DNA from 3 places in the Bacillus sp. BC08 genome. Region 2 is predicted to be linked to each of the others. Evidence: predicted binding sites of a transcription regulator. Region 2 holds the regulator's gene; each other region holds the start of a gene.
The links. Region 2 encodes LexA, which represses DNA repair genes until DNA is damaged. Its sites were predicted from a motif close to CGAACATATGTTCG; they were not measured.

Region 1: the regulator LexA is predicted to act here: its motif matches at 1,440-1,453, upstream of ACXVYO_RS10875 (Y-family DNA polymerase).
Region 3: the regulator LexA is predicted to act here: its motif matches at 1,195-1,208, upstream of ACXVYO_RS21650 (DNA polymerase IV).

What each region holds. Positions count from the first base shown of each region.
Region 1 covers NZ_JBTGPA010000031.1:51,422-54,614, forward strand. The annotation lists gene ACXVYO_RS10870 (serine hydrolase domain-containing protein) at 1-742, shown strand, start outside; gene ACXVYO_RS10875 (Y-family DNA polymerase) at 1,497-2,762, shown strand; gene ACXVYO_RS10880 (YolD-like family protein) at 2,759-3,100, shown strand; gene ACXVYO_RS10885 (manganese catalase family protein) at 3,166-3,193, opposite strand, start outside.
Region 2 covers NZ_JBTGPA010000027.1:449,788-452,980, forward strand. The annotation lists gene ACXVYO_RS08500 (bifunctional metallophosphatase/5'-nucleotidase) at 1-484, shown strand, start outside; gene ACXVYO_RS08505 (DUF896 domain-containing protein) at 524-763, opposite strand; gene ACXVYO_RS08510 (YneB family resolvase-like protein) at 809-1,465, opposite strand; gene lexA (transcriptional repressor LexA) at 1,608-2,228, shown strand; gene ACXVYO_RS08520 (DUF4097 family beta strand repeat-containing protein) at 2,315-3,121, opposite strand; gene ACXVYO_RS08525 (DUF1700 domain-containing protein) at 3,122-3,193, opposite strand, start outside.
Region 3 covers NZ_JBTGPA010000035.1:669,853-673,045, forward strand. The annotation lists gene ACXVYO_RS21640 (tripeptidase T) at 1-839, shown strand, start outside; gene ACXVYO_RS21645 (hypothetical protein) at 884-1,084, opposite strand; gene ACXVYO_RS21650 (DNA polymerase IV) at 1,226-2,464, shown strand; gene ACXVYO_RS21655 (DUF3932 family protein) at 2,723-2,974, opposite strand; gene rnz (ribonuclease Z) at 3,164-3,193, shown strand, end outside.

The DNA of each region.
Region 1 (3,193 bases), on a different contig from region 2:
AAACGGATATGATGGTAACCAGATTACGGTCCGGCAACTATTGAATCATACAAGTGGTATTGCTGATTATATAAATTCAAAAGACTTTGATATTACGGATATAAAAAAATCATATACGGCTGAAGAATTTGTAAAGATGGGGATTTCTCTTCCACCAGACTTTGCTCCAGGGAAGGGTTGGTCTTATTCAAACACAGGATACGTAATAATGGGGATCCTTATCGAAAAAGTAACAGGAAACAGCTATGCGGAAGAGGTTGAAAATCGGATTATTGAACCGCTTGATTTGTCAAATACATTCCTACCTGGCAATTCAAGCGTGATTCCAGGAACCAAGCATGCCCGTGGATATTTACAACTAGACGGAGCAAGTGAGCTAAAAGACGTTACTTATATTAACCCAGGTAGCTCGGATGGAGATATGATCTCTAATGCTGAAGACTTAAACAAATTTTTCTCTTACTTACTCAGTGGCAAATTACTGAAGGAACAACAACTAAAACAAATGCTTACTACTGTTCCTACAGAAAGAGAGGGAACTAGATATGGTCTTGGAATTCTTGAAATTACGCTTCCGAATGGTGTTACGGTATGGGGACACAGGGGTGCTGTTCCAGGGTTTTCCACTTTTGCTGGTGGAATACTTGGAGGAAAACGTACATTTGCTATCAACGCGAACAGTTTAAACATTCAGAATTCTGAATTTTTTAAAGATATTTTACTTGCTGAATTTAGCAAGTAGGCAAAAAGAAAAAACGAAAAAATTTTGTCATTTGTAATTTCAATCGGAATAGATTATCGCTCGAAATGAGTATAGAGGGGATGAAATATATAGAAACAATCAAACCAATCATGAGGGATAGCTAAGTAAAAGGATTAGTTTATGCATTGGTCGATTAAAAGAGTAACACATATAATGAGTGATTATGATATATACTATTGTATTTGTATGGGTATTGTCACTAATTGTAAATTCATATAAAGTGCGAAGTCTAATTTAAGACTTCGCACTTTTTTCGTTTAACAGCTTTTATTGTGAAGCTAGTAACAATAGAAAAAAGGAGGATGTAACTAGCTTTGCGGATGGATCTTGGTACATGTGCTATGTAGGAGATTTTGCTGAAAAAATATACAAGAAAAAATCAAATTTAGAAGAATATATGTATGGGAGACAAGAAAGCTGAAGTAAATTAAAAATCTTTGCCTTTTTTGTTTTGGAAATAGTATTTTATCATCTTCACACATATAAGAAACAAAGGAATTTATATAAATTATGTTTTGATAATAAAGGTTTAATTGTTTTTTTTTTATTAGTTTTATACTTATGAGTTAACTGGAAATTATAGCGATTTTGTATACGTAGTTTTTCTCGCCTTAATTGATAGCGCACAGATATGACGGTTATTTTAACCAAAATTTTCATGAAAATACCTTTAAAAAGAACGTTGGTTCGTATATAATAAGAACAAATGTTCCTTTTGTTAGGAGTGATAACCTTGTATGATTATTCTCTTTTACCGAATCGTATTATTTTATGTGTAGATCTTCGTAGCTTTTATGCAAGCGTATCATGTATTAAAAAAGGACTTGATCCACGATATACGAAATTGGCTGTCGTAGGAGATGCAAACCGGAGTGGATCAATCGTATTAGCAGCAACACCACCATTAAAAGCGTTAGGAATTAAGAAAATGGCTAGGTTGTACGAAATACCGAAGCGGCCAGATATTATTATTGTGAATCCGATTATGCATACGTATATGAAATGTTCAACTTACATAACAGGTTTAGCTTTACAGTATGTTGCGCCGGAAGATTTTCATCAATATAGTATCGATGAGTTTTTTATGGATATGACCGCAAGTATTCATTTGTTTGCGAGTAATCCGTGCGAGTTTGCATTAAAGTTCAAGCGAGAAATATATGAACGTACACGGATCGAAAGTACGATTGGTATTGGGCCGAATTTACTATTAAGTAAAGTAGCGATGGATGTAGAAGCAAAAAAGAATAAAGATGGAATAGCGCAGTGGACGTATGACGATATACCCGAGAAGTTATGGAGTATTAGACCACTCAGTAAATTTTGGGGTATATCGTATAAAACGGAAATGAAATTAAATCGAAAAGGTATACATACGATTGGGGATTTAGCGCAGTACCCGTTGAAGTATTTAAAACAATCGTTTGGTGTAATAGGGGAAGAATTACACTTGCATAGTAACGGGATTGATTTTAGCAGAATAGCAGAGAAATATGTTCCAGCGACAACATCTATAGCAAAAAGCCAAATATTATTTCGTGATTATTCAATAGAAGAGTTCGCTGTTATTTTATTAGAGCATACAGAAGAAGTTTGTTACAGATTGAGAAGCGAAAAGAAATACGCACAAACGATTCATTTTTCAGTGGGATATAGTAAGGAATACGGAGGAGGAATAAAAAAAGCACATACGTTAAATAGAGCAACAAATTTAACGATGGACATTTACAACGTTTGTACCTATTTTTTATACGAGAGGCATACAGGAGAACCGATTCGATCGGTAAGCCTTTCCTTAACAAATCTAATAAATGAAGGAGAAGAGCAAATTTCGCTTTTCGATAACATTATACAAAGAGAAAAAGAAATGAGATTAACGAAGGTTATGGACGAAATTCGAACACGATTTGGTAAGAACAGTATTTTACGTGGGATTTCCTACACAAGCGTCGCAACAGCAAGATATAGAAACACATTATTAGGAGGGCACAAATCGTGAAGAATGCTAATATGCCAAAAGGAAGAGGAATGGTAAAGTGGCAACCGTTTGCTAGTATGCCAGAGCAGTTCGTCTGTATTAAAGGCATGATACAGGAGCAAACAAAGATCCCGCGTCCAATCTTAACGCAAGATGAAAAAGAAAGGATTGAAAATAAGCTGTTAATTTCATATTTAGGTGAAGAAGAGGTTTTACTTACATATTATAAAAATGGCTCTCTATATAAAAATTACATAACAGTAGCTGATATAAATCCATTAAATCAGACGATTACTTGTACCGATGCTTTTCGTAATCAAAAAATGTTTAAGTTTGGTGATGTAATGGAAGTGGAATAAAGTGTAACTGGAATCCATATAAAGGTTTATGGCCAACCATGAATAAATAGTTGGCCATAATGATCTTAAAGATCCATATCTTTTAATCCGGGA
Region 2 (3,193 bases):
TCTAGGTTTCCCTGATCATGTAACAATGCGTGACATCGTTTCTAATTATATTTATCCAAATACATTAAAAGTAATTAGAATAACTGGAGCAGATATAAAAAATGCCCTTGAACTCTCTGCTTCTTATTTCACATTACATGCAGATGGAACTATCATCGTAAACCCTACCTTCATAGAACCAAAGCCACAACACTATAATTACGATATGTGGGAAGGGATTTCGTACGTATTAAACATTTCCAAACCTATTGGCGAGAGAGTAGAATCTTTACAGTATAAAGGCACTCCTCTTAATATGGATGAAGAATATGACGTCGTTATGAATAATTATCGCGCAAGCGGCGGAGGAAACTTCTTTATGTTTCAAAATAAGCCCGTAATAAAAGACATACCAACAGATATGTCTGAACTTATCGCTAACTATATATTGAAGCACAAAAAGATAGAGGCAACAGTCAATAATAACTGGAAAGTTATTAAATAACGGATATAATAAATAAAAAAGATGGGCTTCGCCCATCTTTTAGTTTAATTTTGCATTATCTTGCTTTTTTAAAGCTTTTAATTTCGCCGGTGTAACATCAGTACCTTCTTCGTTAACAACTTTAATTCCTTTAAGTTCGTTTAACATATTTTGACGAAATCCTTTTAAATATTGTTCACGTAGCGATTGGCGCTCACGTTGTTCTTCTTCAGTTAAGCCTTCAGCTTTTGCTTTTTTCGCTAAGAAGTTAATGCGTTCAATGAGTTCGTGACTTTGCATCTCGAATCCCCCTTTTACTCAAAACTGATTATTATCATACAATAGTTAGTCCTCTTTATCAAGCAATTGCTTTGTATATTCTACATATCTACGATGTACAGTCGCTTTTGAAACATTATAACCAAAGCCGCGAAGTGTTGCTGCAATTTCTTCAAAAGTTAATTCATTCCGGCGTAAACGTACAATTTCCTCAATTGGCACTTCTTTCTTCTCTCGTCCTACGCTTAAATGACGATTCTTCAAATTATTTTCTGGACGATAACCTTTTTCTACTGCACGTTGCATACCACGTTTAATTTTCAAGTTATGAATCTTTCTTTGATACTCTTCAACAATACCAATAATATCCAATACCATTGAATCAGAATCCGATAATTGTAATTCTCCATTATGCGTATGCGTGTATACTTTTATTCCCTCTTTATGTAAACAGTGCATTAATGCAATCTTTGCATTCCCCCTACCAAGGCGCGTTTCATCTTGTATGAGTAGCACATCAATTTGTTCATCTCGAATGGTATCTAGCACTTCTAATATACCGTCACGTTCAATCGTATACCCACTAGCCTGTTCTTCAATTACCTTAGCAACATTCATTTGATAGCGCTCAGCTAAATGCAATAATTCATCTTTTTGACGTATTAATGACGTTTCTTGCGCTTCTTTCGTTGTACTCACACGCGCATAAATAATTGCATTCATTATGCCCCCCCTCTTTCTCACTATTATTTCCCTCCAGTGTAACATAAATTCGTCTTTTGTTCGAACTTATGTTTGTAGAATGTTTTTTCGCATGTTATACTTATTAATAAGAAAAATGAAAGAAAACGAGGTGTTAGAAAACATGGAAAAGTTAACGAAACGCCAGCAAGACATTCTCGACTTTATTAAGCTAAAAGTACAAGAAAAAGGATATCCACCTTCCGTACGTGAAATTGGTCAAGCAGTCGGCCTCGCTTCTAGTTCTACAGTGCACGGACATTTATCACGACTAGAAGAAAAAGGATATATTCGACGCGATCCAACAAAACCACGAGCAATTGAAATTTTAGGTGACGATCGAATGGATACAGAAACACAATCTGTTATCCAAGTTCCAATTATCGGAAAAGTTACTGCTGGATTACCGATTACAGCAGTTGAAAGTGTAGAAGATCACTTCCCACTTCCAGCTAGCATTGTTGCTGGAGCAGACCAAGTGTTTATGTTACGTATCTCAGGAGATAGTATGATTGAAGCTGGTATTTTCGATGGGGATTTAGTTGTTGTTCGCCAACAACAGTCTGCATATAATGGTGAAATTGTAGTTGCTTTAACAGAAGATAACGAAGCAACTGTGAAACGTTTCTATAAAGAAAAAGACCATTTCCGTCTACAACCGGAAAACTCTTCATTAGAACCTATCATTTTAAAACAAGTGTCAGTTATCGGAAAAGTAATTGGCGTATACCGTGATCTACACTAAGAATAATAAAAGAAGATAATTACCTTATTTATATACGGTAATTATCTTCTTTTTGTATTTTGATAGATTTTCATACATTCTATTTCTTATGAACGAGTTTCAATCGTCACATCGCCAGCAGCTGTTTTACCACTAATCTTTTTACTACCATTGCCAATTGTTACATTTTTATTTTCTTCATTAAAAATTATTACTTCGCCAGCAGCACTTTGCCCAGTTATAACTGCATCTTGTGGTTTTTCTAATAAAGTAATATCTACATCCCCAGCAGTTGAACTTGCCTCTACATCGTATTTAGGATCATGATCCATAATATGCACTTCTCCACTAGCCGTTTTCGCTGTTACTTTCCCTATTACCTTTTTAAAGTTTACCTCACCAGCTTTTGAAGATCCTTCCACACTTTTTGCTGTAACATGTTTCAAATCTACTTCTCCGGCCAGTGTACCAACACTTACACGATCACTTTTCACATCACTTATTTCTATTTGTCCAGCGGATGAATTTATTTTTATCTCCCGGTAAGAACGTTCAGGCACGAGGAGAGTTATTGTAGATGTTTGAAACCTAAAATCGTAAAAAGAAAAATCAAATGAAGCACCTTTTTCTCTTTCCCCAATAATTTTTAATGTGTCACCATCTTCTGCAATACGAACCTCTTGTTTACGTGCATCTCCTGATTGCTTTACATAAAAAGAAAAGTCGGGAGATTTTTGGACAACAATATCCCCAGCGTCTAACTTAACTTCTATATTTTTTAATGTTTCGTTTTTAATAACGTCTTCTTTGTTTCCTTTTTCTGCAGTTTGTACTGCTTTTTCATATGTTTGTGAAATCCCTATTACTCCAATAATGATACAAGCGATTGCTACTAACAATATTTTTTTCATCATCTACTCCCCTTTTATCATTTTGAAGTTCCATAATACATAACGTACGCATAACTTTTTAAACCACTTCGTACT
Region 3 (3,193 bases), on a different contig from region 2:
GATATATCGTATCAGATGGTACTACGATTTTAGGTGCAGATGATAAAGCAGGATTAGCATCAATGTTCGAAGCAATTCGTGTTTTAAAAGAGAAAAATATCCCGCATGGTAAAATTGAATTTATTATTACAGTTGGAGAAGAATCTGGTCTTGTTGGTGCAAAGGCATTAGATCGTGAGCGCATTACAGCGAAATACGGTTATGCATTAGATAGCGATGGAAAAGTTGGTGAAATCGTTGTTGCAGCTCCAACACAAGCGAAAGTGAATGCAATTATTCGCGGGAAAACAGCTCACGCTGGTGTAGCACCAGAAAAAGGTGTATCTGCAATTACTATCGCAGCGAAGGCAATTGCGAAGATGCCACTTGGTCGTATTGATTCTGAAACAACTGCAAATATTGGACGTTTTGAAGGTGGTACACAAACAAATATCGTTTGCGATCATGTACAAATCTTTGCAGAAGCACGTTCTTTAATCAATGAAAAAATGGAAGTACAAGTTGCGAAAATGAAAGAAGCATTTGAAACAACTGCAAAAGAAATGGGTGGTCATGCAGACGTTGAAGTAAACGTTATGTACCCAGGATTTAAATTTGCTGATGGCAATCACGTTGTAGAAGTTGCAAAACGTGCAGCTGAAAACATTGGTCGTACACCTTCTCTTCACCAAAGTGGTGGCGGAAGTGATGCAAACGTAATTGCAGGACATGGTATTCCAACAGTTAACCTAGCGGTTGGTTATGAAGAAATTCATACAACTAACGAAAAGATTCCTGTTGAAGAATTAGCAAAAACAGCAGAATTAGTTGTTGCAATTATTGAAGAAGTAGCGAAGTAATGTAATAGGAAAAGCGTGTAAATCATAATTGATTTACACGCTTTTTATTTTGATTCGATTGCTTTTACAAGGCGGATCAGCCAATACAAGAAAATCCATGGCAGTATATCATTTGTTATAATGCCCAGTAGACTTGGAAGGATTCCTGCTACGTTTATATCAAAAATAGGGAGTAATAAATAATTAATTAAGATGATTAATATAATAACGAGAAATGTATAGTTGAGTTTACTGTGTGATTTCATAACAAATCACTCATTTTACAATAATATCCATAACTCGTATTAAGTATAGCAAAAATAGGGATAAAAAGAATAAGTAATTATTATATTGTGCATGAATTTGATATAATGAAGGAACAAATGTTCTTTGAAGGGGTGAGTACTATGCGAGAAATGTATCCGAAAAAGGGTCGTGTTATTTTACATGTAGATATGAATTGTTTTTTCGCATCTGTTGAAATTGCTCATGACCCATCATTACAAGGAAAGCCGTTAGCGGTTGCTGGAAATGAAAAAGAAAGAAAAGGAATTATCATAACATGTAGTTATGAGGCGAGAGACTATGGAATACGTACGACGATGCCTCTTTGGGAAGCAAAGAGGTTATGTCCACAATTAGTTGTAAGGCGTCCTAATTTTACATTATATCGTGAAGCTTCATTTCAAATGTTTCAAATCCTTTCCCGTTTTACGGAAAAAATACAACCAGTCTCAATAGATGAAGGGTATTTAGATATTACAGATTGCTACGCACTCGGTTCGCCTCTTGAAATAGCAAAGATGATTCAACAAGCATTATTAACAGAGTTACAGCTGCCGTGTAGCATCGGAATTGCTCCTAACCTTTTCCTAGCAAAAACAGCTTCTGATATGAAAAAACCTTTCGGTATTACGGTGCTTCGAAAACGAGATATTCCAGAAATGATTTGGCCACTTCCAGTTGGAGCGATGCATGGGATTGGAGAAAAGACAGCTGAAAAATTAAATGATATTCATATACAAACAATTGAGCAGTTAGCAAAAGGAAACGAACATATCATTCGCGCTAAAATTGGAAAGCATGGTGTTGATTTACAACAACGGGCAAAAGGTATGGATGATAGGGAAGTTGACCCGAGTCAAATGGGACAACATAAAAGCGTTGGTAATTCGATGACTTTTTCAAAGGATATGGATGAAGAGAAAGAGTTACTTGATATGTTAGAACGGCTATCAAAATCAGTGAGCAAAAGATTACAAAAGCGAACTCTTGTCAGCTATAATATTCAAATTATGATTAAATATCATGATAGGCGGACAGTAACGCGGAGTAAGCAATTGAAAAATGCGATTTGGGAAGAACGAGATATTTTTCAGGCAGCATCTCGTTTATGGAAGCAACATTGGGACGGTGATTCCGTTCGTTTACTAGGTGTTACAGCTACAGAAATAGAGTGGAAGACAGAATCGGTGAAACAATTAGATTTGTTTTCATTTGAAGAAGATGCGAAAGAAGAGCCGCTACTTGCTGTCATCGATCAAATTAATGATAAATATGGAATGCCTCTTTTACAACGAGGTAGCCAATTATTACGTAAGCAGGAAAAGTCTTTTCAACAAAAATTAGAAAATAAGTTTATGTAGAAGGTGTCATGAGGCTGTACATATCATGACACCTTTTATTTTTAAAATTAATTATGAAATTTTTACTATAAAGTTTTTATAGAAAACAAATTGTTTCTTTTTCACTACAAGCAAAAGAGTTATTGAATAAATCAAGTGAAAAGATAATTTTGGATGAGTTTGATTAAAGTCTGTATAAAAATTTTTGGACGGGATATGGCGATTTGCTAAATAAGTATAAATAAAAAAGCACTGTAACCAGTGCTTTTTTATGATAGATTATGAGATTGTAGCATTTTCAAAAATAACAATTTCTGAACTGTTTGTTGTTGAAACGCGTTGTGCATAATATGTTAAAGCTGAAGAAATATATGTTGGTAACGAATCATTTGTATGTGTTGTTGTATATTCATGGATTAATTCTTTCAAAGTCGTCCATTCTAATTGTGCTGGGTGATCAGACACGAAAGAACTTACCCAGCGATCAAATGAAGATGAAAAATCAGTTTGTAAACGAAATGCTTCTTTCATAATAAAACGCTCCCTTAAAATGTAGTATAATCATTTTAACATAAAACACGAACGATTACTAAGTTTTTTGAGTATAACGTTCGTGATATATAGTTGTCTAGATGATTGGTTATGTAAATTCGATTTGCCATTTGAAATAACATTCCGTAAGATGAAAGATAGATTATATAAAGAGCTGGAGGAAAGAAAGTGGAATTTGTATTTTTAGGAACTGGTGCA